DNA from 4 places in the Halobacillus shinanisalinarum genome. Region 1 is predicted to be linked to each of the others. Evidence: riboswitches for the same ligand, from Rfam matches in the RefSeq annotation. Region 1 holds a riboswitch; each other region holds the start of a gene.

Region 1 (7,533 bases):
ATTGAACGCCGCATGGACGGGATCTAGTTTATACTGTGTCCCAGGAACTTGAACGCCGTTTGGAACGATCGTTCCGGGTACAATAGGGCCAAGGTGTTTGGTGCATTCTGGGTAACGAAGCGCCAGTAAGCCACACCCCAAGGTATCCATTAATACATAACGTGCTGTTTCCAGCGCTTCCTTACTCGAAATCGTTCCATTGACCGCATAATCGGCAATTTGTTCTACTACTTGATCTGTTGATTGAACTGTGTTCATTTTCACTTCTGTCATAACATGTTCCACCTCTTTTTTAAGAATATGTAAAGACTCCTCGGTCGGTCTTAGCCGACCGGAGAGAAAGAAAAACTCATGTAAGCTCACTATCGCTTTTTTTAAGGATGAAGCCCACGTGGTCCTGTGTAATGTACGCGAGGCCTGAACAATTTATTATTGGAATGTTGTTCAAAGATGTGAGCACATAAACCTAACGTACGCGATGCGTAGAAAATGGGCGTATACAGTTCGATTGGAATACCAAGCAAATAATAAACAGGGGCTGCGTAATAATCAAGATTTGGATATAATCCTTTTTCTTCACGTATGAGGGTTTCTCCTGCTTCACACATCTCGAATAAATCCATGCGACCTTTTTCCTCGGCAAGCTCACGTAAAGCCTCTTTCATTAATGCAGCCCTTGGATCCATTTTCTTCATGTAAACTCGGTGCCCGAAACCCATGACTTTTTCTTTGTTTTTCAGCTTCTTATAGAGCAGGTAACGGAAACCTTCGATCGTTTCTCCTTCCAGTAGCATATACATGACAGCCTCATTGGCACCCCCATGTAAGTTTCCTTTCAGCGATGCCACGGCTCCAGTTAGAGCCCCGTAAATATCAGCATTTGTGGAGGCGATGACTCGTGCAGCAAAGGTGGAGTTCGGCATTTCATGTTCACTGTAGACCATCAATGACTGATCAAAAATAGCTGCTTCACGTGCAGTCGGTTTTTTTCCAGTAATCATATATAAAAAGTTATCACTATAAGGTAAGTCTTGCTTAGGCTTCACTGGCTTTTGACCATGGAGAATATGGTAACTGTTTGCAACGATATTTGGGATTTTTGCTAAAAGAAGCATCGCTTTCTTTAAATTTTCTTCTTCATTACGCTCGTTTAACCTCTCATCATATCCTGAAAGCGCTGAAATTCCCGTACGTAATGCATCCATGGGGTGCGTTTTTTTCGGAAGTTGCTCAAACAGCCTAAAGAATTTGGGAGGGAGACTATATTCTTGCTTTAATTCTTTCTGAAGCGATGCTCGGTCGCTATCTTTAGGTAATGAACCTTGTAACAAAAGATGGACCAAATCCAAGTATTGCTTTTTCTCCGCCAGCTCGATTAATTCATACCCTCTGATCACAATTTCTTCTGCTTCTACATCCAAATAAGAAATACCTGTTTCTGCAGCAATAACTCCGTCTAAACCAGGTTTATACACAGTTTGTTCTGCCATCAATGACCCTCCTAATAATGTCAACATTAAGGAAACCGCTTACAAAATACAGGGAACTTTTCCCTTTCTATGAGTCGTTCTTATTTTTGCAGGGCTCCAAAAATCTCTGCATATATTTTTTCATAGGCCTTTTCGAGATTTTGTAAGTGTACTTCTTTTTTCTCATATTTATATTCTCGTTTCATAACGTCAGCTCTTAATTGTGAATATTTAGTACGCAATGAACAGCTGTGATCTGCAATGAAATTGTTCATAATACCAGCTTTAAATAATTGGCAATAATACTCGACTGAACCAAACAAAGGGTACCTCCTCAAGCATGTTTATCACTAGAATTTTTAACCATAAAAAAACAACTTCCAAAAGAAGTTGTTAAGCTGCGTATCCATCAAATAATACATGGTAATGAAAACAAACCATGTAGCATTCCTGCTATTCTCGCCCTTAACACCTCCTATCCGCGTAGGTTTTAGTGTTCGCTAAAAACAGGCAGGTCTCCTGGCTTATGATCATCGCTCCTCGAACCTTCCCATTTCCATGTTCCATGAAAACAGTGGTTTATTCGAATTGCTCCTAAATACAGTTGCGGGACAGCGTCGGGTTCTAACCGAACTTCCCTTTTAAGCAGATAAATGAATACATTTACCTGCACCTATTTCTACACCTATACAATTGTCTTCTTAAATATATCAAGTATTTGGAAAATTAACAATAGCTGAAAGTGTCTTCCAATTATTTTTTGGAACGTCATTCAAAACATAGGCATCATCTAAAACCTCATATTCTCAGTATGTGGATTGATTTTGGATGGAATGTTGATGCTGAAAAGATTTCTTTTATTTTAGAGAATGGATGAGTCAGGTAAGATATATTTTCAATTTAAGGTTTGTTTTTCCTCAAGAATCATATATACTGTAATCAAATTGAATAGAAATAACTAGGGGAGTCCAATAGTTTGGACTGAGAGAGAAGCGCGTTGAAGCTTCTTGACTCTTGGGACCTGATCTGGATCATACCAGCGTGGGGAAGTTAACCAATCATCAATGCAATCCTACTTCTGCATACATATTAGCCGGGTCCATATTTTTATGGCCTGGCTTTTTTATGTACTTCTGTATGCTTTCTCCTCTCTATTGTTCCTTATCTCGTCCTTTACATTTTAAAAAAGGAGAGATTTATGATGTCAACGAGTTCATTAAACGAAAGAAACATTTCCATCATGTCTAATTTTTCAGGAAGTAAAAAAGTATATGTAACAGGATCAAGACCTGGTATTAAGGTTCCCATGCGTGAAATTGGATTAAGTCCAACATCAGGGACGTTTGGAGAAGAGGAAAATCCTCCAGTACGTGTGTATGACACAAGCGGTCCTTATACAGATCCAAATTACTCCGTTGATATTACCAAGGGTGTTCCAGCCACTCGCCGTGTATGGATTCAAGAACGGGGCGATGTTGAAGAATATGAAAGCCGCGAAATAAAGCCTGAAGATAATGGGTACAAGGATGAGAATGACCCTCGTGCAAACGATAAGGTGTTTCCTGGATTAAACCGTAAACCATTACGCGCTACAAAAGGGAAAAATGTCTCGCAGCTTCATTATGCTAAACAGGGAATGATTACTCCCGAAATGGAGTTTATCGCAATTAGGGAAAATATGGATCCGGAGTTTGTCAGAGATGAAGTGGCAAAGGGTCGTGCAATTATTCCTGCTAATATTAATCACCCAGAGATAGAACCTATGATTATCGGTCGTCATTTCCACGTCAAAATTAATGCGAACATTGGCAATTCTGCTGTTTCCTCCTCTATCGAACAAGAAGTGGAAAAGATGACCTGGGCTACACGTTGGGGTGCAGATAATATTATGGACTTATCAACGGGGAAAGACATTCACACAACTCGAGAGTGGATTATTCGAAACTCTTCAGTACCGGTGGGGACCGTTCCTATTTATCAGGCACTAGAGAAAGTAAATGGCGTTGCCGAGGATCTGACGTGGGAGGTTTACCGTGATACGTTGATTGAACAAGCCGAGCAGGGGGTGGATTACTTCACGATCCATGCAGGCGTTCTATTAAGATATGTCCCGCTGACAGCAGAGCGTTTAACTGGAATTGTATCCCGGGGCGGGTCGATCATGGCCCAGTGGTGCTTATATCACCATGAAGAAAGCTTTTTGTATACTCATTTTGAAGAAATCTGTGAAATTATGAAAACCTATGATATTTCCTTCTCCTTAGGGGATGGCTTACGTCCTGGATCCATTGCCGATGCAAATGATGAAGCACAGTTTGCAGAATTAGAAACGCTTGGAGAGTTAACACAAATTGCGTGGGAGCATGATGTGCAGGTGATGGTGGAAGGGCCGGGTCATGTACCCATGCATCTCATTAAAGAAAACATGGACAAACAATTGGAAGTGTGTAAGGAAGCGCCCTTTTATACTCTTGGACCGCTTACAACGGATGTAGCTCCTGGTTATGATCACATTACTTCTGCGATTGGAGCAGCCATGATTGGCTGGTACGGGACAGCCATGCTTTGTTATGTAACGCCAAAAGAACACTTAGGCTTACCGAATAGGGATGATGTTCGTGAGGGAGTGATTACTTATAAAATTGCAGCCCATGCAGCTGATTTGGCAAAAGGACATCCAGGTGCACAGAAACGCGATGATGCCTTATCAAAAGCACGCTTTGAGTTCCGTTGGAGAGATCAATTTAACTTATCTTTAGATCCTGAACGTGCCATCGAGTACCATGACGAAACGTTGCCTGCTGAAGGTGCAAAAACAGCACATTTCTGTTCCATGTGTGGACCAAAGTTCTGCAGTATGAGAATCTCCCAGGATATCCGCAATTATGCGAAAAACAATGAACTTTTTACAAATGAGGATATTGAGAAGGGGATGAAGGAGAAAGCTGAACAGTTTAAGAAGTCCGGCGGCAAGATTTATCAGTAATATTCCAAGGAGGGATTACGGGTGAAGGTCCAGAAAATTGAAGAGGAGATTAATCAAACGGAAAACCACCTTGCTTCTTTGAAAAATAGTTTAAAAGAGATCCAACAAAATTGTGATCATCATTTTAAAGGGAATAACAAGTATAATAAGTGTTTGAAATGTAATAAGGTAATCGCGTTATACTATTAACTGCTAAGTTGAACGAGTTTGAACAGCTAAGGTGACTTCGGTTTGGAGCCGAGGTCACCTTTTTACGTAGTAAGGTGCTAGTCGGTAAAATATCTTGATCATCAAGTAATTCGTCGTACAAAACCTATTAAGTGTTTTAAGAGGTCATATTCAAGAAGGAACGGGAAAACCATTATGTGTTAATGTTTAATAGAGACACTTTATCATTTAAAAACCGAAGTATAATTCTAAGGCTGCCAGCAGAAGGAGGAAATTTTCAAAATGGGAAAGATACAGCAACAATATGAACTTTCTGACTTTATAAGTGAGATGACTAAAGTAGTGGAGGAGACAACTGAGAGTGCCGAACGCGTGAGGGAAGCCGAACGACTTCTCTGCAAATTGATACGTACAAAATCATGGCTTTCACAGGAGAAATTACAAACGGAAAATAGTCAATACGCCCGCCATTCCCTTTATCGTGATCCTAAGAATCAATTCGAAGTACTCGCATTAATATGGGAACCTGGACAGTGCACTCCTTTGCATGATCACGACGGGACTTGGGGAGTGGAAGGAGTGGTTTCCGGTCGTATGAGAGTGAAAAACTATGTTCAACTCGAATCTTTTTCTGATCATACTGCTAAGCTTTGCTATGCCGGTGCCATGACAGTGAACGAACAAAGCACAGGGGAACTTCTACCCCCAGCCGATTGCCATATTCTAGAGCCGCATGGGGACGAAACGACTGTCACAATTCATGTTTACGGAAAACAACTCCGCAAGTTTCGGGTGTTTGAAGCGCCTGACGAGAAGGGCTTTATACGACTCGGGAACAATATGTAGGTTATACAACGGGAGATTAACCGTGGGAGTACATTTGAAAAAAGACTAAGGAGGGAAGCATTGAATGCCAATCATACAGCCATAGAGCTACCATACCCTTAGTCGTTTCGTAGATCCAAAACATCAGTTATGGCGGATTAAATTAAATGCACTTAAGCAGCTAAAAGGTGACCTCGGGATTGAGCCGGGGTCACCTTTTTTAGTGACCTTCGAGTTCCTCTAGCTTTTTTACGAAGGGCAATTCAGCTTCTAGATACTTGAAACTCAGCTTTCTTCAGCTTTTCCTCCGCAGATAAATCTTTCGTGGATGGGCGATCTGTAGAGACTTTAACTCTCCGTTCAATGTAGAACCGTTTTTCTCCACATCGATTATACACATCACGCTTACGTTATAATTTGGAATCGATCTATTCGTTCTCAGCAAAGATTTGACAGGGGCCCTTTCCGAGCATTTTTTTATAAGTGTCGATTTTTCGAATTAAAGCTCAATCAAGAGTAGCTTTAATTTTCTTAAGTGCTTTTCATTCAAAGTTAGTGTTTAATTATATTCAGAAAATTTCCTATTTTGGCATTGCAATTAAATAATTTTTTAATTATAATAAAACTCGAGACAAAAACAGAATGATTATTCCACTATACGGAATGAAATGAAAACGCTTTACCAAATGGACGTTTTAAGAAAACTGTTTTTAATTTGAACATTTCTCTTAGTGATTCCACAAGGTAGTTTAATTTAATTTTTCGGGGAGGGAGAATAATGAAAAAATTAATTGAAGGAACTGAATTCCTAAACCATATCAACAATGGCGATACATTGCTTGTTGGGGGATTTGGTTTGTCAGGAACTCCACTTACTTTACTTGATGAACTAGCTGCATCTGACAAAAGAGACTTGACGGTCGTCAGTAACAATTTAGGCGAAGTAGGGAAAGGACTTGGCAAGCTATTGATGGCTGGATGTTTGAAGAAAGCAAAAGGGTCGTATTTCACAACGAATCGTGATGCAGTTCAGGCATGGAGTGAAGGGGAACTAGAAATTGAGCTCATTCCACAAGGCACCCTTGCTGAAGCTATCCGATGCGGCGGAGCAGGGATTGGTGGTTTTTACACCAAAACGGCTGTTGGTACAAATCTTGCTGATGGTAAGGAAGAAAGAGTATTAGATGGGGACAGGTACATTCTCGAAAAGGCGATCAAAGGTGATGTTTCTATAATCAAAGCTTTGAAAGCGGATACACTAGGAAATCTATTCTACGACCATACGGCCCGGAATTTCAACGCGGCGATGGCAACAGCTAGCAAAGTGGTCATTGCGGAAGTTGATGAGATTGTTGAAGCGGGTGAATTAACACCTTTAGAAATTGTAACACCGCATTTGTACGTTGATTTTATCGTGTTAAATAAATACGAAAAGAAGGAAGGTGCCTACGTTGAGTCAGTCCGAGCGCGTTAAAATTGCAAAGAGAGTAGCCCAAGAAATGTCAGTTGGGGAAGTTGTTAACCTTGGTGTCGGGATTCCGACTTTGATTCCTGACCATCTCGGTGATAAAAAAGTATATTTGCAATCAGAGAACGGATTGCTTGGAATGGGACCGACACCAGATAAGGAAGCGATGAATATGGACTTGATCAGTGCCAGCAAGCAACCCATTACGATGGAGGCTGGGGCTTCCTTGTTTGATAGTTCAGATTCTTTCGTCATGATCCGTGGGGGTCATGTGGATATGGCTGTGTTAGGTGCACTTCAGGTGGACCAATTCGGGGAGATTGCAAACTGGGCAGTCCCAGGTAAGACTATTTTAGGTGTCGGGGGAGCAATGGATCTGGTCGCTGGGGCAAAAAGAATTGTTCTAGCATCTACGCATCTAGCAAAAGATGGATCTCCGAAACTAGTAAAGGAACTCACATTTCCTAGTAGTGGAGCCAGAAAAGCAGATATGTTGGTCACTGAACATGCTGTCTTCAAATTTAAGGAAAGTGGTACGGAGCTAATAGAGATATTATCTGACATTCATGTAGACGCATTGAGAGAAATCACAGGTGCTGAATTTAGTTATAGTGACC
Region 2 (7,533 bases), 1.5 Mb from region 1:
GCTTGCGCAATATGACTTAGATAACGCAACCCTTTACGATTTACTTGAGAAGAAATTGGAAATACATTTTGCAGATGCAGAGCAAATGATCACGAGTGGTCCATTTCATGAAAGCGATGCAAAACTTTTAGGTGTATCTCCAGCTTCATGTACTTTGATCATCAATCGAATGATTTATGATAACGAAGGGGATCTCGTTGAATATCAAGAAGGCTTCTACCGTTCAGACATGTATTCGTTTTCTATCAATTTATCAAGAAAAAATAGCTAACTAGGATTATTTCATCTTTAAACTGGTCCGGACAATGCGATGTCCTGATGACCTTGTAGGAACAAGGCAGATGGAAGAATGATTCATTACAAAGAGGAGGAAAGCAAATGATTATAGGGATACCTAGGGAGATAAAGAATAACGAAAACCGTGTGGCTATTACACCTGCTGGAATAACGGCTTATAGAAAGGCAGGCCATGAAGTTTGGGTGGAAAGTGGTGCCGGGGTAGGCAGTGGGATTTCTGATCAAGAGTATAAGGCAGCTGGAGCCATAATCATGCCTTCACCGCAAGATGTTTGGGAAGCTGAAATGGTGCTCAAAGTGAAAGAACCGCAGCCAGAGGAATATCAATACTTCCGTGAGGGATTAATCTTGTTCACTTATCTTCATCTTGCTGCGGAACCGGGCCTTACCGCAGCACTTCTAGAATGCAGAGTTACTGCCATCGCCTATGAAACCATCCAACTAGACAACGGTGCCCTTCCATTACTAACGCCTATGAGCGAGGTAGCTGGAAGAATGTCTATACAAATTGGGGCTCATTTTTTAGAAAAGTTAAATGGCGGAAAAGGCACCCTTTTAGGTGGAGTACCCGGGGTTCAAGCAGGGGATGTTGTCATTCTCGGCGGAGGTATAGTTGGGACGAATGCAGCTAAGATGGCATTGGGTTTAGGTGCCAATGTGACTTTGCTGGACATTAACCCTAACAGACTAAGAGAATTGGATAATGAATTTAGCGGTCAAATCAACACGGTTATGTCAAATGAATTCAATATTGCAGCTGCAGTGGAAAGAGCGGATTTATTGGTTGGCGCGGTATTAATCCCCGGTGCAAAGGCTCCTCAACTAGTTGTAGAGGACATGGTCAAAACGATGAGGGATGGTTCAGTTATTGTTGACGTGGCCATTGATCAGGGGGGATCCATTGAGACAGCCAATCGAATTTCGACTCATGATCAGCCAACGTATGTGAAGCATGGGGTCGTCCATTATGCAGTCGCCAATATCCCTGGGGCCGTATCAAGTACATCGACTTATGCTTTGACAAACGTGACAACTCAGTACGGTGTGTTACTTGCAAGTAAAGGATATAAGCAAGCGATCAGCGGAAATAAAGCATTAGCCCAAGGGATTAACACGTTAAAGGGATACGTTACACATCCAGCGGTAGCGAAAGCCTTAGGTTTACCTTATCAACCGGCCGAATTATTGCTAGAGGATTTAGCCACCACTTCATCATGATTTATTCGTAAAGGAAAGACATTAGATGTAGCTTGATGTTTCTGTTGCCGATTTCTAAAGCTTGTATCTTAATCATCTATTAAAGGGGATGAATGTGATGAAGGTAAAAGAAGAAATGGATAGTTTGGTGAAAAAGGATACGGATCATCTATGGCATGCCATGCATCGTCATGTTGAAAACCAACCAACGATGGTCGCGGAATCTGGTGAGGGTTCATGGTTTACAGATGTGAATGGGAATAGATATTTAGATGGGGTATCAGGGTTATGGTGTTTAAATTTAGGTCATGGCCGACAAGAAATCATTGATGCTGCAAGTGAGCAAATGAAGCAATTATCATATTTTCCATTGACGTTGAGCCATATGCCGGCTATTAACTTATCGGCGAAAATCAGTCAACTTTTAGGGGGATCCTATAAAACATTTTTCTCAAATAGCGGATCTGAAGCCAACGAAGCTGCCTTTAAGATTGCTCGTCAATATCACGATCAAAACGGAAATCCTGGAAAGTACAAATTTATTTCAAGATACCGTGCGTACCATGGAACGACCTTAGGGGCATTAAGTGCAACAGCGCAAGCGAATCGTCGTATGAAATATGATCCAGGTGTACCGGGCTTTCTCCATACCCCGCCTCCATATAGTTACCGTAGCCTTTTTGATGAAGATGCGGAAAAAAGCGATTTAATCGCCGCAGAAATGATTGATCAAATGATTACGTGGGAGGGGGCAGAATCCGTAGCCGGTGTCATTATGGAGCCGTTTATTTCTGGCGGGGGAGTCATCATACCATCTAAAGCCTATTTAAAACGAGTTTCCGAGATTTGTAAAAAACATGATGTGCTCCTAATAATGGATGAAGTGGTTTCAGGCTTCGGACGTACCGGAAAGATGTTTGGATTCATGCACACAGAGGGTGTTGAACCAGATATCGTTACGATGGCAAAAGGATTGACAAGTGGTTACTTGCCATTAGGGGCAACGGCCGTTAAATCTGACATCTACGAAAAATTTAAAGAAGCCGGTGACCATAACCACTTTAGACACGTTTCCACATACGGGGGACACCCAGCATCGTGTGCGGTTGCCTTAAAAAATATTGAAATTATTGAGAGAGAAAATCTTGTGAATCGAGTCGATGAGCTAGGGGAAACCATTTTAGGGCAACTAAAAGAGTTGATCGAACACGAGAATGTCGGCGAAGTCAGGAGCGTTGGTTTCCTTTATGGCATCGAAATGGTCGAGGATAAGCAGACCAAAAAACCGGCCTCCGACCAATTGATTGGTTCCATTATTGGGAAATGTAAAGAAAATGGATTAATTATCGGACGCAACGGTGACACCGTACCTGGTTACAATAACGTACTAATTATAGCGCCACCCCTCTCCTCAACAGAAGATGATTTAGAGTTTGTAGTGAATACAGTGAAGTCAGCGTTTTATGATTTAAAAGCCTACGTTAAAATCGAAAAAACAAGTAAAAATTGAATTAGCAGCTTATTGCTAGGTGTTCTTTGAACACCCTCTCATAGAAAGGTGAGCGATTATGAACTATGAGAAGCTACAAACTTTCATCACAGTGGCTGGTAAGAAAAGCTTTTCTGAAGCAGCTAAATTACTCTATTTATCCCAACCAACGATTACATCCCAGATAAAATTACTAGAAAAAGACTTGAATACGACATTGTTCGAACGAACGACGAAACAGGTTCAACTAACACAGGCTGCCAATGTTCCTTATCGTTATGCTAAAGAAATCATCAAGATAAGCGAAACAGCTGAAAAGGAAATTATGAGCATGTCTGATCAAGTTTATGGTGACCTAAAAATCGCCTGCAGCCTAACCATTGGTGAGAATATTCTTCCGCAAATTTTAGGGGAGTTTAGAAAAGAATATCCTTTGACGTCTATCATCGGGATGTAGTGTTGAAGTCTACAGCAGAATTATTTCTTCATTCTATTAAACCTTTAGATAAAAAATTAACGTTAGAATCCCCAGTATGCTAGACAGGGGAATAAATATATATAATTAATTTAGGAGGAATTTCGTATGGCAAAAGTAGAGTCCGAAGTGAAGCAACTGAGAGGGAAAAAGGTTAAAATGACGCCAAGTGAAGCGATTGTAGAAACCCTAGTGGCTGAAGGAGTAAAAGAGGTTTATGGAATTTTGGGGTCGGCGTTTATGGATATGCTTGATCTATTACCTACTGCCGATATTCGGTTCCTGCCGGTACGTCATGAACAAACAACCGCACATATGGCTGATGCCTATACTCGTGTAACAGGAGTAGCAGGTGTAGTAGTTGGTCAGAATGGACCGGGGATTACAAATATGGTAACTTCTGTGGCAGCAGCGAATCAGGCACACACCCCTATGGTCGTAATTTCACCATCTGCAGGTACGCCGACAGTTGGATGGGATGGTTTCCAAGAATGCAATCAGGTCTCTGTGTTTGAGGACATTACGAAGGAAACGGTTCAGGTAACCCACGTCAGCCGCGTAGCTGATTGCCTGCGTACAGCATTTAGAATTGCATATGCCGAACGAGGGCCAGTACTATTCGATATCCCCCGTGATTATTTTTACGGTGAATTAGAAGATCAAATTTTGGAACCTTATCAATATCGTGTGGATTCTCGTGGAAGCGGTGATCCGGCCCAGTTGGATAACGCGGTTGAACTGCTTAAAAACGCAGAGTATCCGGTCATTATCTCCGGTCGAGGAACTGTAGATTCTGATGGGATTGATACAGTCAAAGAAATTGCCGAACATTTAACAGCCCCTGTGGCGGTTTCCTACATGCATAACGATGCCTTCCCGGATAACCACCCATTAGCTGTTGGGCCAATTGGATATATGGGGTCAAAAGCTGCCATGAATACGTTGAAAAAAGCAGACGTCGTACTCGCCATCGGCACAAGGTTATCGGTGTTTGGAACATTACCTTGTTATGACATTGATTATTTTCCTGAAGACGCCAAGATTATTCAGGTTGATATTAACCCTCGAAATATAGCACGTACACATCCGATTGAGGTCGGTTTAATTGCAGATGCTAAATCAGCATGTGACGAGCTCGTCAAACGATTGCAGGAGGAAGCCCCTAATCCGGTACAAAACCAAGATCGGTTACAAGAAGTCACACATGAAAGAGAAAAATGGGAAGAAGAACTCGTATCCCTCGCAATGGAAGACGGAAATCCTATCAACCCTCGCCGCGCCTTGCTAGAGTTAACGAGAGCAGTACCTGAAGGAACGATGATCTCATCAGATATCGGAAACGTTTCATCCACAGCCAATGCCTATTTGAAATTCAACCAAGGAAGAAAACATATTGCGGCACTTACATTTGGTAATACAGGATTTGCTTATCCGGCGGCATTGGGGGCGCAATTAGGTGATCCGAATAGTCCCGCGGTGGCCATTGTCGGTGATGGTGCATGGGGCATGAGTCTCCACGAAGTTAGTACAGCAGTAGAGCAGAATATTCCGGTCGTTGCCTGTGTGTTTAATAACAACGCATGGTGTGCGGAGAAGAAGAACCAAGTAGATTACTATGATAATCGCTTTGTCGGTGCAGATATTGATTCCCCTGATTTTGCCGAAGTGGCTAGGTCAATGGGTGCGCAAGGGTACAGAGTAGATAAGCCAGAAGATGTCGGACCAGTAATAGCCGAGGCTATAAAATCCAAAAAGCCAACCGTTATTGACATTCAAGTAGACGGAACACAACTGGCACCACCGTTTAGAAAAGATGCACTGAAAATGCCAACGCGTTACCTTGCTAAATATAAGCATCTAGATTTTGAAAGTTGGGGAAAAGAATAGTATTATAGGCTAAAGAGCATAACGTATTCAACTGACATTGAACAAGTTGCTCCCTGTTTAAACAGGGGGGGCAACCCATTGCATAAGTACTAAGTTTGTGCTCATCTGACCGTTCTCGTCTATTTTGCAGGTACTTCATAGCTAGCCCTATGTTAAAGTTCATGGAGGGATAATAGGTAAATTACGAGTTCGGGAACAAGCATGATAGTTTACGCATGAGTATCGGTGAGGAATCTAAAAATGAATACTGTATTTTGTTGAGTTGAAAAGATTATTCTCAAGTTAGGTATTGGATTTTTTTCAAGATTCATATATACTGTAGTCAAATTGAATAGAAATAACTAGGGGAGCCCAATAAGCTGGGCTGAGAAGGAAACGCGTTGAAGTTTCTTGACTCTTTGGACCTGATCTGGATTATGCCAGCGTAGGGAAGTTAGAACAATCATCATTGCTAACACAACTTCTGTATACATATTAGCCGGGTCCAACCATTTATTATGGACCCGGCTTTTTTATGTGCTTCAATAAGCTTTTCCACTTGGTGTAGTCTGTCTCGTCCTTTATACCAAAAAAAGGAGAGATTTATTATGTCACCATCTTCATTAAACAAAAAAAACATTTCCATCATGTCTAGTTTTTCAGGAAGTCAAAAAGTATATGTGCCAGGTTCAAGAACCGACATAAAAGTCCCCATGCGTGAAATCGAGTTAAGTCCAACAACAGGTACTTTTGGGGAAGAGGAAAATCCTCCATTGCGTGTGTATGATACAAGTGGTCCTTATACAGACCCGAATTATTCCGTTAATATTACCAAAGGCCTTCCAGCCCTTCGAAGTGTATGGATTCAAGAACGAGGCGATGTGGAACAATATGAAAACCGCGAAATCCAACCTGAAGATAATGGGTATAAGGAAAATGATCCTCGTGCAAACGATAAAGTATTCCCTGGATTAAATCGTAAACCATTACGTGCCAAAAAGGGGAAAAATGTCTCGCAACTTCATTATGCTAAACAGGGAACGATTACTCCTGAAATAGAGTTTATCGCAATAAGGGAAAGTATGGATCCGGAGTTTGTCCGAGATGAAGTGGCAAAAGGCCGTGCAATAATCCCATCTAATATTAATCACCCAGAGATCGAACCTATGATTATAGGTCGTAATTTCCACGTCAAAATTAACGCGAATATTGGAAATTCAGCTGTTTCATCCTCTATTGAACAGGAAGTTGAAAAAATGACTTGGGCCACACGTTGGGGCGCAGATAATATCATGGACCTATCAACGGGGAAAGACATTCACACAACTCGAGAATGGATCATTCGAAACTCATCCGTTCCGGTTGGTACTGTCCCCATTTATCAAGCATTAGAAAAAGTCAATGGTGTTGCTGAGGACCTGACGTGGGAGATTTATCGTGATACGTTGATCGAACAAGCAGAGCAAGGTGTGGACTACTTCACGATCCATGCAGGTGTTCTTTTGCGATATGTGCCACTAACAGCAGAACGTTTAACGGGTATTGTTTCTCGTGGTGGATCGATCATGGCACAGTGGTGCTTGTATCACCACCAAGAAAGCTTTTTGTATACTCATTTTGAAGAGATTTGTGAAATTATGAAAGCCTACGATATCTCCTTCTCCCTGGGGGATGGGTTACGTCCTGGGTCCATTGCGGATGCAAATGATGAAGCCCAGTTTGCTGAACTAGAAACTCTGGGAGAGCTGACAAAAATCGCATGGGAGTACGATGTACAGGTGATGGTTGAAGGACCAGGCCATGTGCCCATGCATCTTATTAAAGAAAACATGGACAAACAATTAGAAGTGTGTCAGGAAGCCCCCTTTTATACACTTGGACCACTTACAACGGATGTAGCTCCTGGTTATGATCACATTACTTCTGCGATTGGCGCAGCTATGATTGGTTGGTATGGAACCGCAATGCTTTGTTATGTAACGCCAAAAGAACATTTAGGTTTACCCAATAGGGATGATGTTCGTGAAGGGGTTATTACTTATAAAATCGCGGCCCATGCAGCTGATTTAGCAAAAGGACATCCAGGGGCCCAAGAACGGGATGACGCCTTGTCAAAAGCACGTTTTGAATTTCGTTGGAGAGATCAATTTAACTTATCTTTGGATCCAGAGCGTGCTATTGAGTATCATGATGAAACACTACCTGCTGA
Region 3 (7,533 bases), 1.2 Mb from region 1:
CGTTTCATAAAAAAGCACCCCTCTTATTCATTGTAAATTTGATTTTAACACTCAATTTATCGCTTATCAATAAATAATTATCGATTATGATTATATTTTTGTTCTTATATAAACATCCTTTTATCTTTAGACAAAGAATAGAGCATTCCTCATTACACAGGAATGCTCTATAACTTTAAACTATTCAATTTATAACTTGTGTAACTAACCTGTACCGTTACTTTAGGTGCATTTATTCACAATCTCCATTTATCTTACTAAGCGTTATTAAACAATCTGGTCCATTTCTTTAACACCTCGTTCCATCTTGCTTATATTTGTAACTAGTATCCTTTAAAAACTTCCCTCACATGCCATTCTAAAAAATCCGAACTTGGCTCATAACAAAGCGAAAACGGCATCCTAATGTTTTGATTATGGAAATCCGTCATCATCTCTCTAAAGTTCTCTATCCCACTTGCATACTCAGACACCCACACCTTCTTACCATTAGTAACAGTAAAGATACCTTTATCAAACAGCTTATGATGCAAAGAACATAAGGCTAATCCGTTATCTTCCATATCCGGTCCTCCATACTGATGCCACTTAATATGGGCCGCTTCCACTCCAACAAGCGAGCCATGGATTTTCGCACTAAACCCACATACAGCACATCGTCCTTCGTAGGCATGGATAATTTTTCTCCTAAATGCAGCGTCCCGTTTTCGGTAGGTTCGAAAGCCAAAAATCAACACGAACTCCTGCAACAGCTCTTCATGGTAAGTTTCTGGAAAATGCTTAACTAGAATGTCGTTAGCAATTTCAAAAGGAAGGGATCGATCCTTTTCTAGCAGCTTTTGGACTTCTGGTGTGAACCCGCCTTGTATTTCCTTCACTAGTAATTCAGTTTTGGTAAATTTCTGATGATCTACTGAAGGAGTGAGTTGCCAGATACCATCATTCACGAGACGTACAAAAGGCTGCTCTGGGTGATAGGACTTCCTCGGTGGGCCATATTCCTTCAATAGATGTTCCATTTTTGTATAGGCTTGCTTAAAGGGAATCCACCTTTGTTGATGTGTTACGAGTCGACCTAACGCGTACAAGATCAATAAAGGTTTATGTGGGGCACGTTGGTCATGCTTTTTCCAAATGGTAAGATGTTCTACCTTTTCTCTCAACAGCTGTTTGTCCACTCTTATTCCCCCAACTTTTCAATCCTCCACCTCAACTAGATAAACCTGATTATGAAACGATCCACGCTGGTCACTCTTTTCACGCCGGATCTTTTCCACTTGTTCTATTGAAGAATCGTGGATTTTTGTAACAGCACGGATTAACTCCAATAAATCAGCCAATTCCTCCAAAGCTTCTTGATCATTATCTGCTGCAAGATATTCGTTTACTTCTTCTTGGAGCTTGTTTTTCAATGAATCTATGTATTCCTCTTCATTTAATATACGGGTACGAATCGACTTACCCTTTCCTTCGATTATCTCAGGAATTCGGTCACGGACGAGTTTGTTATATATGGGCATTTCTTATCTCACCTATTCTTTATGATTTCTTATATATACATAATTAGACATTTTTCCATCATAATCCTCCTACTCTCACAAAAAATAGATAGATTGCATGATTTTAAATTTTCATTCAATTTGGTACATTGTATACGGTTTCTAATACAATTCAAGGGGGAAAAAGACGGATGAAGAAAAGGCAGTTGTTGACCGTTTTAGCCGCTCCAGTAATGGCTTTCTCGTTGTTTCAGGCAGATGAGGTAAAAGCTGAGACGAACTTCGACATGGCGCAGTTAAGTGATACAGAGCTTTTGATTGATCAAGACATTATTAAGCAGAAGCAGCAGATTCAGATACATAAAAACCCTTATGTGACGCGCCTTGATGTAATGAAGATGTTGAAGCGCGCGGATGAGATGAAGGGGTTAAGTCCGAAAGATGTGTTTTTCTCTGATTCATCAAACAAGTCTAAAGGTGCTAGTCCTAAGGAACCAATTACCCGGATTGATATGGCGAAATTGTTTACGCTTGCGATGAATAATGGCGAGGTCCCTGAAGTGGATCTTGAGGTGTTGAATAATTTCACGGATGTCGAGTCTATTCCTGAGGAAGCGAAGCCGTATGTGGCCTATGCGACTCTAGCAGGTGGATTTGATATAACGTTTGAGGAAGCGTTTCAACCGAATGAGCCGATGACGCTGGAGGAAGTCGCCAAAACGTTTAAACCTCTCGTTTTTGATGTCATTGATATTCTTTCTACCAACGATATTCATGGGAACATTATCCAGAACCAGCAATACCAACAAGGCGGAATGGCGTTAATTGGCGGCATTGTTGAGGATTTCCGTTCAGTGAATGCGGATGGTACGGTCGTTGTCGATGGTGGAGACACGATGCAAGGAACTCTTATCTCTAATTCTTTTTACGGAAAATCTACCATTGAAACATTAAATGATATCAAGTACGATGCGGGCTCAATCGGTAACCATGAGTTTGACTGGGGTGTCGATGTCCTGAAACAGCGCCTGGATGATGCTGCTTATCCCATTCTTGGTGCGAACATTTTTGAAGAAGAAACTGGAGAGCGTCCTGAGTGGGCCAAGCCTTATACGATCATTGAAAAAGGCGGCTATAAAATTGGAATTATCGGATTTGCTACACCACAAACACCACAGACGACGTTATCTACTCATGTAAAGGGCTTGGAGTTCCCAACCCCTGCTCCAATTGCTGAGGAACTTGCAGCTGAACTTGAAGCAAAGGGTGCCGACATGGTAATGGTAACCTCTCACCTTCCTGGCTGGCATGAGGAAGAGACTGAAAAGATCATGGGCGAATTGGCACAGCTCGCAAACTCATCTGAAGGCGGACTGGATGCCCTCGTCGGCGGTCACTCCCACGAGCGAGTAGCTGGTCATGTGAATGGTATTCCAGTAGTTGAAGCTGATGAATATACAAAAGCCATTGGCCATATTCAGTTGTTTGTCGATCCTGAATCAGAAGAAATCTATGGTTCTGAAATCGATATGCTAGAAACCTATGATCACCTAGCAAGCGAAGATGAAAGTGTTCGCGAGATTGTAGATTACTATAAAGATCAAGTTGAAGAAATAAAAAGTGAAATTGTCTCTACAACTGAAGGGCCTTTAACTCGTGATCGCAAGTACGGCGACCTTGGTGTCAGCCAGCTTGGGAACATGATTACAGATGCAATGCGTGAGCGCGCGAATGCAGATATCGCCTTCCAAAACAGTGGGGGTATTCGTACAGATATTAATGCTGGGAAAATTACCTATGGTGAAGTATTCGAAGTGCTTCCTTTTGACAACTATAATGTGACGGCAGAAATGACTGGGCAGCAGCTTAAGGAAATCTTAGAAGGCCCGGCACAGGATGATTCCAACTTTATGAAGATTCAGTTCTCAGGCATGAATGTTGTCTATGATCCTTCACAGCCAGATGGAGAACGCGTGACTTCCATTGAGCTGACTGACGGCACACCTGTTTATACGAATGGTGAGTTTTCCGATCAGACGTTTACGGTTGTGACGAACAACTTCCTATCTACCGGCGAAGGTGATGGCTATACGACTTTTGGTGAAGTAGAATGGACGTCACATCCTGACTTTCAGCGGGAGTTGTTTGCTGATTACTTGCGTGAGAAGCAAGCGAATGGCGAGACAATTGTTCCGGCTGAAGCGTTTGACGGTCGTTTGATTCAAGAGTAATAGAGAATTGGCTACGCCAGCAGAATGTGGGGATTCTGCTGGCTTTTTCTATGTATTGGAGTAATGAGATTACAATTCCAGAAGTTTGTGTGTATGACAAAAAGTCGAAAATACACGTCCCGATTTTAATTCGGGAACAATCATGAGAGGAAGTTAACCTCTTTGTTTGAAAGTATGAGTATTACAGGGAAAGACCAGCAGATTCCATGATTCTGCTGGCTTTTTTGTGTGTGAGTAAATGGTCACCCTTGCCCATCAGAGATAACAGATACTGAGTATTTTGAGCGGCCCGATCACATTAATCTCTGGGTGACGCAGTGCATATAGCAGAGCGAACGTATCATCAACACCTGAATCAGATAAATATAAGAACGTTCATATTTTCCCCTCCGTCCTTAATAATCTCCTCATTTATTAACGGTTAAAAAGAAAACAAGGTCCTTTTAATTATAATCAGCTAATTTTTTCGTGGTGACTTGCATAAGAAGCACTGGAATACCGAAATAGAATAGTTTTTACTTATTAGCGAATACTCTAATTAAGATTTGAATCAAGGAGGTTTTCATATGAAGAATGACTACAAGTTAGCAACTCTCTCAGAGACTGAACGAGAAAAATCAGAAAATCTTGAAAAGGAATTCGGAAAAGTTCTTATCGTTTGGGAAGGGAAAAGATAAGCCTGTATGTGAGTCACCTTTCTACTGAGAGGTGCCTCTTTTCTTAAGAAAAATCAAATCATTGGAAGCTAATGACTGTAACAGATAGTTACATAATTACATGAAGATCGGGAGTTATATTTCTGAGATAGGTCGCTATATTTTTGAGACAGGACGTTATGTCACCTCGTGAGGCTGCTATTATAATAAAAACTAGCACTAGACCTGTCCACGATTCTTTATTGAGCTTGGCTGCAGACGCCATACCGTAGCTTTAAGATGATTAATCCATGACCAAGCCACCATCAACGACTAAGTTTTGCCCGGTAACGGCACGACTCCACGACGAAGCGAAAAATAATGTAGCATCAGCTAATTCTTCGGGGGTTGTCACCCGTTTTAGCGGTGTATTTTCACTAATCATATCGAACACTTCATCAGGAGTCGATGCACTTGCATCCGTTTTTTGCAATAACCCGCCCGAAACCATATTTACCGTAATACCGTGAGCTCCCATATCGCGAGCCATGTTTCTAGTAAAACCGAGTAATGCCGCCTTACTTGTATTATAATCATGATAAGGGACCACAGGGTTTTGAAATAGATTGGTACCGATGTTTATAATTCTTCCAAAGTTCAGCCCACGCATTCCTTCAGTAGCAGTTTGTGTTGTGTGTAACGCTGCTTTCACACTCCCCTCTAATTGGGTTTGATACTCTTCCCAGGTTACCGTTTCCGCGGTCTTCCTGTTCACGGCATCAAATTTAAAGTTAACAAGAGCATTATTAATCACAGTGGTAACGGCTTGGCCATAATGCCTTTCTGCTTGATCAAACATCGCTTGAACTTGATCTTTATCGAGGATATTTGCTTGAATAGCCCTAGCACGATCGCCAATACTTTCAACTACTTCCTGTGCTTTCCTTTCACTTTGATTGTAGTTAACGATAACTCTTGCTCCTTCTCGTCCGAAGGCTTTGGCTATTTCCGCTCCTAATCCTCGGCTTGCCCCAGTGACGAGTACAACTTGATCTTTAATTTCCATTGTCATTTCCTCCTTTATTATGCACGAATTCATTAGTCCAATATTCCTGAGGGTCTATTGAATAATCAGTCAGTTTTGTTTTATTCAGCCATTTTTGTAAATCGTCAAAATAAGCGACCGGCACTGAAAAATCTGTTGTGAAGTATGATAAAGTTGCGTCTAAAATAGCAGCTTCAATATGATCCTTCCGGTTTCCAGTAAATTGATAATAAACCACCTTTGCTTCCTCAGGTTTGTTTTCTATAAACTCAATGCTTCTCTTCAAAACTTCCAAGAACTTATCAATCCCTTGTCTGCGTTTGTCTAAAATTTCTCGTGAAGTAATTAAAATTAAATGCCCACCTGCAGGCAGTCCCCATTCTTTTAGTGAAAAGAATCTTGGTTCATATCCCCGTTCACTTGCTTCAATAACTTCATGATGCTGTTGTACAGAAAAAGCTATATCCGCTTCATCGTGAATTAAAGCATCTGTATGATAAAACCCCTTGTTAACTGGAGTTACGTCACTGACATTACAATGTGCTCCATCAGCCTCGATCAGTGCTTTCACAAAGGATAATCCTGTTGGTCCCGGAGCACTTGGATAGGTTAGTCTCTTCCCAAGCATATCTTTTGGTCTTGTGATTCCTTTATTTTCGAGTGACATGACTCCACTATCAGATTTTAAAAATCTTGAGAACCCAATGACGTCCTTTTGTTTTAGCCGATCCTGTACTAGGTGAAGAGGTTCTGTAACAGCCATGTCCATACGTCCTTTGTAAATTTCATCCATCGCATCAAAGTGTTCCACAGGTTCTATCATCTCCACATCCAGATCAGCTTCTTTAAACCACCCTTTTTCTACCCCAATCAAAAAGGGAAGGTGGTTCGGGTTTAGAAACCATTCCAGGCCAAATCTGAGTTTTTCCATATCATCATCCTCCCATTGAAAATATTTTCTAATGCTCCAGTCATTTCTGTTGTAAGAAACGTTTCCATAATAAAAAAACAGCACCACATGTAAGTGATCCTGTTATTCCCCATTAATCAACGATGATTAATGCTAACAACATCACTTCCCTTCGCTGGTATTAACCAGATCAGGTTCAGAGGGTCAAAGAAATATCATTTCTTTTCTCAGCCATATGGCTCCCCTAGTGAATAGCATTCTTATATTATTTTCTAGAGTTTAACACACAAAGTTAGCCTTGTCTTCTGACATTTAAAATTGGATATCCATTTGTCAGTTAGAGTTCAGAAATATACGTAAGTGGAATAATTTTTGCTTTTTAACGAATACTCTAAGTAAGAATTTAGATTGGAGGTTTTCATATGAAGAATGACTACAAGTTAGCAACTCTCTCAGAGACTGAACGACAAAAAATAGAAAACCTTGAAAAGGAATTTGGAAAAGTCCTAATCGCTTGGGAAGGAAAAAGATAAACCAACTTTCGTATCCCACAAGGCGGAACTTTGTCACCAGCTTCCTTTAGATTCAGGTCACCCTGACACCCTTGTTTTTGGCTAACGGCTACAACGACCCTCACCGCTCGGGACTTGAATCTTACACCCATGCCCGGCATACAAAATAAAACCGTCTCGGGCATATGCTCGAGACGGTTTTCATCCAAATAGACGATAAATATTTGTCGTCTATTATCTTAGAGACTTATGTTTCGGCCCCTTTTTAGTCTTACTGTCCGTCAATTCAAATGCACGATCTACGGCCGCATAAGCATTTACATAGCCGGTACCGACTTCCCATGCTTCATATCCTGGCATGTCCGTAGTAGTTTCTGTCAAGATTTCAAATACTTCGTCAGGGGACAGTGTCGGGTTGGCCTCAAGCATCAACATGACTATACCCGCAACGTGCGGGGTGGCCATGGAGGTTCCACTTAACGTAGTATAATACGGCAGAAAAGCTGTGGGTATATTTTCTGCATCGGTGGTCGTGTTAAGTACACCCACCGGTGACAGAGTTCTAGTTGACACGATATTTAAACCTGGTGCTGTTACGTCTGGCCGATTGAAATACGTATATGTTTCACCTTCGCTAGTAAACGTACCGCTTTCCCCTTTCACGCCACGAGAAGAAAAGTCAGCAAGTTCACTTTCAAAGG
Region 4 (7,533 bases), 2.4 Mb from region 1:
CATCATGATGGGAATAATGTTTATAGCTAGTTTCGGCCTTGTCTTCGAGTGGTTATGGATGGCCATCGCTGGGCTAGTCGGCGTTTTGATTATGATGGGAATCCGTTCATTTGATTATGATGATGGTTTTCATGTTGAAGTAGATGAAATTAAGCGTACCGAACGCTCGGCAAGGAGGTTATAATATGAGTTCACACGAACTAAAATCCGGTCCGCTTGAGTACCGCACGGAACAAGGGCAGATGAACATTCTTGGCTTTTGGATTTTCCTTGGCGCAGAAATTGTTTTGTTCTCCACACTCTTTGCCACTTATGCTGTGTTGTTTGGACGGACAGCTGATGCACCATTGCCAGGGGAACTATTTGAACCAGGTACTGTACTCATCATGACGTTTCTTTTGCTCACGAGTTCCTTTACATGTGGTATTTCTATCCATGAAATGCGTCGGGGATCGGTAAAGGGACTGACAACCTGGTTGATTATTACATTACTCCTTGGCCTTGGGTTCCTTGGTTTTGAAATATATGAGTTCATTCATTATGAACATGAAGGAGCTACATTACAATCGAGTGCCTTTTGGTCCAGCTTCTTTGTTCTGGCTGGTACACACGGCTTGCACGTGACACTCGGTATCGGGTGGGCTATTCTTCTGTTGCTACAGCTTGCGAAACGTGGTTTGACACCTGTTACCAGTCGAAAAGTCTTCATTATCAGCTTATATTGGCACTTCCTGGACGTCGTCTGGATCTTCATCTTTACAAGTGTTTATTTAATCGGGATGGTGGTTTAACATGGCAGAACATACAAAACGTATTCCTGTTCAACACATTGTTGGCTTCGTCTTGTCCATTACTTTAACATTGCTTGCCGTCTGGGCTGCACTGGGGTCAAATTTATCAACGACATGGATCATCGTTTCGATCATGGTCCTGGCAGTTATTCAGGCTGGTATCCAGTTGTTCATGTTCATGCATATGACTGAATCCGAAAGCCGCAATGGACACGTACCATGGAACATGATGTTTCACGGTTTTGTTCTGGCTGCTATCGTTGTCGCTGGCTCTCTGTTTACGATGTCATTTGGCCATGACCATAATGGCGGTGAGCATAACCAACAAGAGCAACAAGAACAGCATCAGCAGCATAGCGGCCATTAGGAATATGGTATTGGCAGATGCTAAAACAAAATGATTCAATCTTAGGAAAGACATTCTAAAAATTCTCCAGGGGTGGTGTTTGGTTTGGAAAAAAATAAAGAACTTTACGGCGGATACGGCCATGAGCCTGGTGGATTGCCTTGGAAGAATATAATTAGCTTTGTTCTTTGCGTCATATTGGCATCTTTTACACTTTGGGGAGCACTTTATTCGGATTATACGTTTAAGACTCTGCTATTCGTCATATCAGTCATTGCTTTTTTACAAGCATTGCTACAATTATTTTATACTCAAGCTCGGCAATAGAGCACAGAAAAAGCCTCCTTTCCTGAATTGTGAAAGGAGGCTTTTATTTTTTACTGATAACTCTCTTGATATTTTGCCTGTGAATTGGCAACGTGTATGATGAACATGACCCAAGCTACTTCTGCAACAACGAGGCTAAGGTAGAACATGACCCATGTGATCGAGAAAGCGGTCGGGGCTACCATGAACATCGCCTCAAAGAAGTAAAGCCACATTCCCACAAGCAAAATCGTTTGAGCAATAGCAAGCTTCGTCTTTTTCAAATGAATAAACACAAATGGGGCAACCGTTGCAATTAACAGAAACATTAGCACAATACCCATTGAATCCAACTCCTTATTTAAATGTTCCCTTGTAAGCGTATTCTCATTATAATCATTGTAACAGAATATCCTCATAAATGACACATAAACTTCACAATTTGTTCTTGAATTTTTAGAAGTTAGTATTTTGATAAGAAATGAAGCATAGGAATCCTTTAAATTAAATGATTTTAAATGACCTTTTATTAATTAGAAAGTCTCTAGGAGGAACGAATTAAATAAGTTTCCGGCGATTCCAGTGCTCTAGAAGATAATACTTTTAATTGCAACATAATAATAAGTAAGTAAGTAAACGGGGAGGAATTTGTAATGTCATCTATACGTCTTGACGATGGTGTAGAACTGTATTATGAGGATATTGGTGAAGGCAAGCCGATTTTATTCCTTCATGGAGTTTGGATGAGCAGTCGCTTTTTTCAAAAACAAACTAACTACTTTCGTAAGGGTTATCGGATGATAACTTTAGACTTGCGTGGCCATGGACAGTCCTCACATGTGGATTCTGGCCATACAGTGGCTAATTACGCTCGGGATGTAAAGCAATTTGTTGATAAGCTGAAGCTGAAGAATATAACTCTTTTAGGATGGTCGATGGGCGCCTTTGTCATTTGGGAATATCTTCATCAATTTGGACAAAATAATATTAAGGCGACAGTTATCGTTGATGAATTAGCTTCTGATTTTAAATGGAATGACTTCAAGATTGGTGCCTTTGATCTTCCTGCGTTAACTGGCATGATGCGTGATATCCAAACAGACCAAAAAGAATTATTATCTGGGTTTATCCCCTTAATGTTTAAGGAAAATGTACCTAAACAAGAGATGGAGTGGATGCTTGAGGAAACGATGCGGCTTCCTGCTTCGATTGCAAGTGCGATTCTGTTTGACCAATCAATCATTGACTGCCGTCCATACCTACCATCGATTACGATACCTACTTTACTTTGCTTCGGTAAGACAGAAAAACTTATTCCTGTCGCTGCAGGTGAACATTTGCACAAAGAAATCACTAATTCCCGCCTAGAACTCTTTGAAAATAGCTGCCATTGTCCTTTTTTAGAAGAACCCGAGCGGTTTAACAATGTAGTCGATTCGTTCATTAGAACCCTTGACTGAAAAAGTCGCCCCATGAACAGACTAGAAATAACTAGTAGAGAGCCAGGGGCAAGTCTTTGCTCCTGGCTTACTCTTCATTTATCGGCACTAGCCACCGATAACACGGCGGCCAGCTCCTAGAGTCTCTCCACCACACGGCTCACATCATCAGCTTGGGTCACCGCCGAAATAACAGACACCCCATCGGCACCCGCTTCCAACACAGATCGAGAATTCTGAGCCGTAATCCCGCCAATTCCAACGAGGGGCATATTTGGATACATCGCTCTCACCTTCGTAATCCATTCCGTACCAACAGGCGCCTTAGCATCTATCTTCGTCGAAGTCCCAAACACAGGACCCGCACCCAAATAATCCACTACATCTATAGCACTTTTCCTAACCTCGGCTTCACTAGAAACCGATAAACCTATAATTTTCTCAGGAAAAGTCGAACGCAATTGCTCAACGTCTACATCATTCTGCCCAACATGAATACCATCCGCTTCCAATGGTTCCACCAAAACGCTGTCATCATTTACAATAAACATCACATGATGCTTCCGGCAAAGCTGGCGAAGCTTCAAGCCAAGTTCAAGCTTTTCCTCTGTCTCAAGAGCATTCGGCCCTTTTTCACGAAACTGAAAGGCTGTAATCCCACCAGCGATCGCTTCCTCTAGAATGACCACAGGATCACGCTGGCAATTTTGACTGCCCATGATAAGATATTTTCTTAGTCTTTGCTGTAGATTCATGAGGAAGAATCCTCTAGTTGCGATAGATTCATGGTCAGCGCATCGATAAAATGAGCAGCAAACGTTCCCGGTCCATTCACGCCAGGCTGAGAAGCAGCCTTCTCTGCTGCTAATCCGTAAAATTTCACCGCTGTATAAGCCTGTTTCAGAGGTGTACCTGTCGTTGATAAGCAAGCTGTAACAATTGATCCGAGCAAACAGCCTGCTCCAGTCACTTGCGAAAGCCAGGCATGCCCCGTTTGATTGCTAATCATCTCTTCCCCGTCTGAAATCACATCCACTTTACCTGTCACAATAGCTATCGTGTCAAATTTATCAGCAACTTTTCGAGCGATCTCATCGGCATTGTCTGAATCGACAGAATCGACACCTTTTGTTTCTAAAGGCATCCCAACGAGATGAGCTAACTCGCCTGCATTTCCTTTAATGGCTGTAGGCTGCACTTCTGCTGCGATTCGCTGAAAAGCTTCCGTACGAAACGTTGTTGCCGCCACACCAACCGGGTCAATCACGACAGGAATCCCTTTCTCATTCGCGGCTTTTCCAGCTAAAATCATTGCTTGAACCTGACCCTCTGTTAACGTACCCATATTGATCAATACACCATCAGATACATTCGCAATATCAGCTGCATCTTCCTTAGCCATCGCCATAATTGGTGAACCACCAAAGGCCAATAATCCATTGGCACTAAAGTTCATGACAACTTGGTTCGTTAAGTTATGAATTAGCGGCTGTTTCTCCCTTACTTCGGAAACAATATCTAAAGCCATTTGTTAAAAACCTCCTCGCGTGTAGCAAAGTGATTCGTCGGCCCGCTTCCATTACCTAGATCAAAGGAATGGCGAATCGCTTCCGTAACAAAATGCTTCGCTTGCTCGACAGCTTCTACCATAGGCGCTCCTTGACTTAAATAAGCCGTTATCGCTGCTGAATACGTACAGCCTGTTCCGTGGGTATTTTTCGTTTCAATTCGTTCACTTGTAAAGGTATGAATCCCAGATCCATCATATAAAAAGTCAACCGCTTCTCCTTTTATATGACCACCTTTTACTAAGGCTGCACCAGCACCAAATCTAGTAACCATTTGCTGTGCCGCTTCCTTCATGTCCTCACCGCTCTCAATTGTTCCCCCTAAAATATCCTCTGCTTCAGGGATATTAGGTGTGACAATCGAAGTTAGCGGCAGTAGATTCTCTCGAAGCCATACACGCGACTCCTCATCAATCAGAGGGTCACCGCTTTGGGCAACCATGACAGGGTCCATCACATAAGGTGCAGACAAGTTCGGAACCCACTCGGCAATCGCCTTCATCATACTAACATTTGAGATCATCCCTGTTTTGAAAGCATGTACAGGCATGTCAGAATAAATCGCCTCAAGCTGATCTTTCAGCATCTCAATGGGAAGATGATGAACGCCACTCACGCCTGTTGTATTTTGAGCTACAACCGATGTGATCACACTCATCCCGTAGCTTTTTAGTTCTTGAAATGTCTTTAAATCGGCTTGAATGCCGGCACCACCGCTCGGGTCAGTGCCGGCAATCGTTAACGCACAAGAAACTTGCTTCATTTCGAACTCACCGCCTCCCCTGTCGGCCATTCTTCACAAGTGTACGCCATTTCCCAGAAATTCAATTCAAGTTGACAACTCTTTCGAAAGGCATCTCTCATTCTACGCAACTCAACCTCTGATGCTTCTTCGGCGAGCTCATCAAGGCGATCACACATGGCCATTGATAGCGTATCAAAATCCTCATTCGCGTAGAACTCTATCCAAGGATAGAACGTGTGATTCGGTGTCGGCTGGTACTTTTTCATCAAGTGATTGCCGATTTCAACGTATGTCCAAGGGCATGGGAGTAATGCTGCCAGGATCTCACCAAGTCCGCCCATTTGCGCATGATACATCATGTGTTTAACGTAGTGGTCGGCTGTCGGCGGTAATGGGTAGCCTTGTAGTTCGTCATAACCTATCCCAACGACATCACAGAAGTTGTGGTGTGGATGTGTTTCACTGTTTAAAACAAATCCTACTTGCTCACTGAAATAACCCATGTCACGGCGTTCGGTTGACTTTGATATCGCGACACCATACACGTGCATAAAAGCGTTTAAGTATTCGTAATCCGCTTTAATATAGTGGGCTAGAGCTTGTTCTGGAACCTCACCCTTGCCGATCCCATCAACAAAAGGATGGTTAAAAATCGCTTCAAATAGTTCGTTATTTTCTTTTCTTAATGTTTCGGTAAATGTCATAAATTTTGCCTCCTTATTTTTAAGAAGGAAGCTACTAAGAGTTTTTGTGAGGCTACTTCCCTTTCGCTGGTATTACCCAGATCAGGTTCCAAGGGACTAAGGAAGAATCCTTATCTCAGCGCACTCGCGCCCCTAGTAGTTTCCGAAAGTTATAGATTTGGTTGTGGGATAGCGTTCGATTGACGCATTTTTGATACGACAAATCCGCCGATCAATGCGCCAGTTGTACTGCTGATAAGAAACGAGGGCAAAAAGGCTAGTGCTCCCACCGAACTGCCCATTAGTATGTTGGCATACGGCACGGAAAACATAGCACCTATCATGCCAGTACCAATCACTTCCCCAGCCGCTGCGGTCCAGGGCTTTTTAGACCATTTGTAAAAGTAACCTGCGAGCAAGGCCCCTATCATACCTCCCGGAAACGCAAGCAATGTTCCGAGTCCGAGTAGATTACGAAGCAGGCCGATCGTAAAAGCGATTCCGACTGCTGGGATCGGCCCAAGCGTGATGGCTGCCATCACATTGACGGCATGCTGCACAGGATAGGCTTTAGCAATACCAGCTGGAAACCAAAGCAACTGGGACCCAAGCGTTCCAATTGCTACAAATACCGCCATCGTCGTTAAGAGACGGGTTCGATTCACATTTTCTCCTCCTTTCATTAAGGGAGTGGATTGAACACTAAAAAAGCCAGATCCTAGAGTGGACCTGGCTTCGAGTGGATAAAGTCATAAGACATTTCGTCTGACTACTTCCCTCCGCTGGTGTTAACCAGATCAGGTTCATAAGAGTCGGAAAGCCTACTTGCTTTCCTCTCAGCCCACATTCGGGCCCCCCTAGTAGTTTTACTTCCTATTCGCTTGGTTGCTTTCATCATAACAAAGCATTTTACGTTTGTCACCGTTTACTCTTCTACTTTTTTTAGCATCCATAACCTGACACTAAGCTCAAGCAAAAACAAGTCATCCGAATTTAACAGTGATAATCCTGTTAATTGCTCAATGTTACGCAGTCTGTGGAGTAAAGATTGACGATGCAAAGTCAAGGCCCTCGCTGTTTGACTCACGTTACTGTTATATTTGTTATAAACGATAAACGTCTGAATGAGATCGGTCTGCCGCTTCTGGTCATATTCTATTAAAGGCTGCAGCGTATCTTTTACAATGCTTTCTATTTCTTTTTCATGGGATAGGGCCATGAGAAGTCTGTTCATTCGGGTATCACTAAAAAAGGTACGGTTTCCTTCCTCATGCTGTTGCTTTCCAATATTTAAAGCGGTTACGGCCTCTTCATAGCTTTGGTGGAAGGAAAGAAACCCTTTATTGTGAAAGGATATTCCCCAGGAAATATTTATTCCTGCAAGCAACTCATTTAATCGTCGTTCGATAAGGTCTAGAAATTGATTACTTGTTTCCACATAAGGATGGCTATCTGCCTCCAAGTAGACAATTACTTCTCCATCCTCAAATGTCGTCATCGTTCGCCTTTTCAAGACCTCGCCAGCATGGGTGACCTCTTTTTGAATATAATAATTGCGACTGTGCATTGAAGAGGATAGTACTGAATGATCTGTTGATCCAATAAGGTTATCTACCTTTTTCTTGAAGCGGATAGAACCGACAAGACAAATGTAT

The links. A riboswitch is a leader RNA that binds a small molecule or an ion and turns the genes downstream of it on or off. The one in region 1 is predicted to bind thiamine pyrophosphate.
Region 2: another riboswitch for thiamine pyrophosphate. It lies ahead of thiC (phosphomethylpyrimidine synthase ThiC); the one in region 1 lies ahead of thiC (phosphomethylpyrimidine synthase ThiC).
Region 3: another riboswitch for thiamine pyrophosphate. It lies ahead of MUO14_RS16800 (ABC transporter substrate-binding protein); the one in region 1 lies ahead of thiC (phosphomethylpyrimidine synthase ThiC).
Region 4: another riboswitch for thiamine pyrophosphate. It lies ahead of tenA (thiaminase II); the one in region 1 lies ahead of thiC (phosphomethylpyrimidine synthase ThiC).

What each region holds. Positions count from the first base shown of each region.
Region 1 covers NZ_CP095074.1:4,567,936-4,575,468, forward strand. Annotated here, with positions in the region: gene MUO14_RS22645 (bifunctional 2-methylcitrate dehydratase/aconitate hydratase) at 1-273, opposite strand, end outside; gene mmgD (citrate synthase) at 375-1,493, opposite strand; gene MUO14_RS22655 (hypothetical protein) at 1,571-1,792, opposite strand; cobalamin riboswitch at 1,962-2,161, opposite strand; TPP riboswitch at 2,420-2,534, shown strand; gene thiC (phosphomethylpyrimidine synthase ThiC) at 2,671-4,455, shown strand; gene MUO14_RS22665 (serine protease) at 4,477-4,644, shown strand; gene MUO14_RS22670 (cysteine dioxygenase family protein) at 4,906-5,469, shown strand; gene MUO14_RS22675 (CoA transferase subunit A) at 6,227-6,922, shown strand; gene MUO14_RS22680 (3-oxoacid CoA-transferase subunit B) at 6,900-7,533, shown strand, end outside.
Region 2 covers NZ_CP095074.1:3,024,503-3,032,035, forward strand. Annotated here, with positions in the region: gene MUO14_RS15230 (GntR family transcriptional regulator) at 1-271, shown strand, start outside; gene ald (alanine dehydrogenase) at 379-1,515, shown strand; gene MUO14_RS15240 (aspartate aminotransferase family protein) at 1,613-3,004, shown strand; gene MUO14_RS15245 (LysR family transcriptional regulator) at 3,063-3,440, shown strand; gene xsc (sulfoacetaldehyde acetyltransferase) at 3,567-5,345, shown strand; TPP riboswitch at 5,679-5,793, shown strand; gene thiC (phosphomethylpyrimidine synthase ThiC) at 5,933-7,533, shown strand, end outside.
Region 3 covers NZ_CP095074.1:3,389,017-3,396,549, reverse strand. Annotated here, with positions in the region: gene MUO14_RS16825 (DUF2975 domain-containing protein) at 1-8, opposite strand, end outside; gene MUO14_RS16820 (phosphorothioated DNA-binding restriction endonuclease) at 324-1,178, opposite strand; gene MUO14_RS16815 (nucleoside triphosphate pyrophosphohydrolase) at 1,197-1,520, opposite strand; gene MUO14_RS16810 (bifunctional metallophosphatase/5'-nucleotidase) at 1,691-3,730, shown strand; gene MUO14_RS16805 (3-oxoacyl-ACP reductase) at 4,670-5,431, opposite strand; gene MUO14_RS16800 (ABC transporter substrate-binding protein) at 5,421-6,341, opposite strand; TPP riboswitch at 6,471-6,576, opposite strand; gene MUO14_RS16795 (S8 family peptidase) at 7,067-7,533, opposite strand, start outside.
Region 4 covers NZ_CP095074.1:2,174,791-2,182,323, forward strand. Annotated here, with positions in the region: gene qoxB (cytochrome aa3 quinol oxidase subunit I) at 1-184, shown strand, start outside; gene qoxC (cytochrome aa3 quinol oxidase subunit III) at 186-791, shown strand; gene qoxD (cytochrome aa3 quinol oxidase subunit IV) at 793-1,158, shown strand; gene MUO14_RS10725 (hypothetical protein) at 1,243-1,464, shown strand; gene MUO14_RS10730 (spore morphogenesis/germination protein YwcE) at 1,515-1,787, opposite strand; gene MUO14_RS10735 (alpha/beta fold hydrolase) at 2,097-2,903, shown strand; gene thiE (thiamine phosphate synthase) at 3,020-3,637, opposite strand; gene thiM (hydroxyethylthiazole kinase) at 3,634-4,410, opposite strand; gene thiD (bifunctional hydroxymethylpyrimidine kinase/phosphomethylpyrimidine kinase) at 4,401-5,213, opposite strand; gene tenA (thiaminase II) at 5,210-5,899, opposite strand; TPP riboswitch at 5,940-6,043, opposite strand; gene thiW (energy coupling factor transporter S component ThiW) at 6,049-6,543, opposite strand; TPP riboswitch at 6,636-6,747, opposite strand; gene MUO14_RS10765 (PucR family transcriptional regulator) at 6,804-7,533, opposite strand, start outside.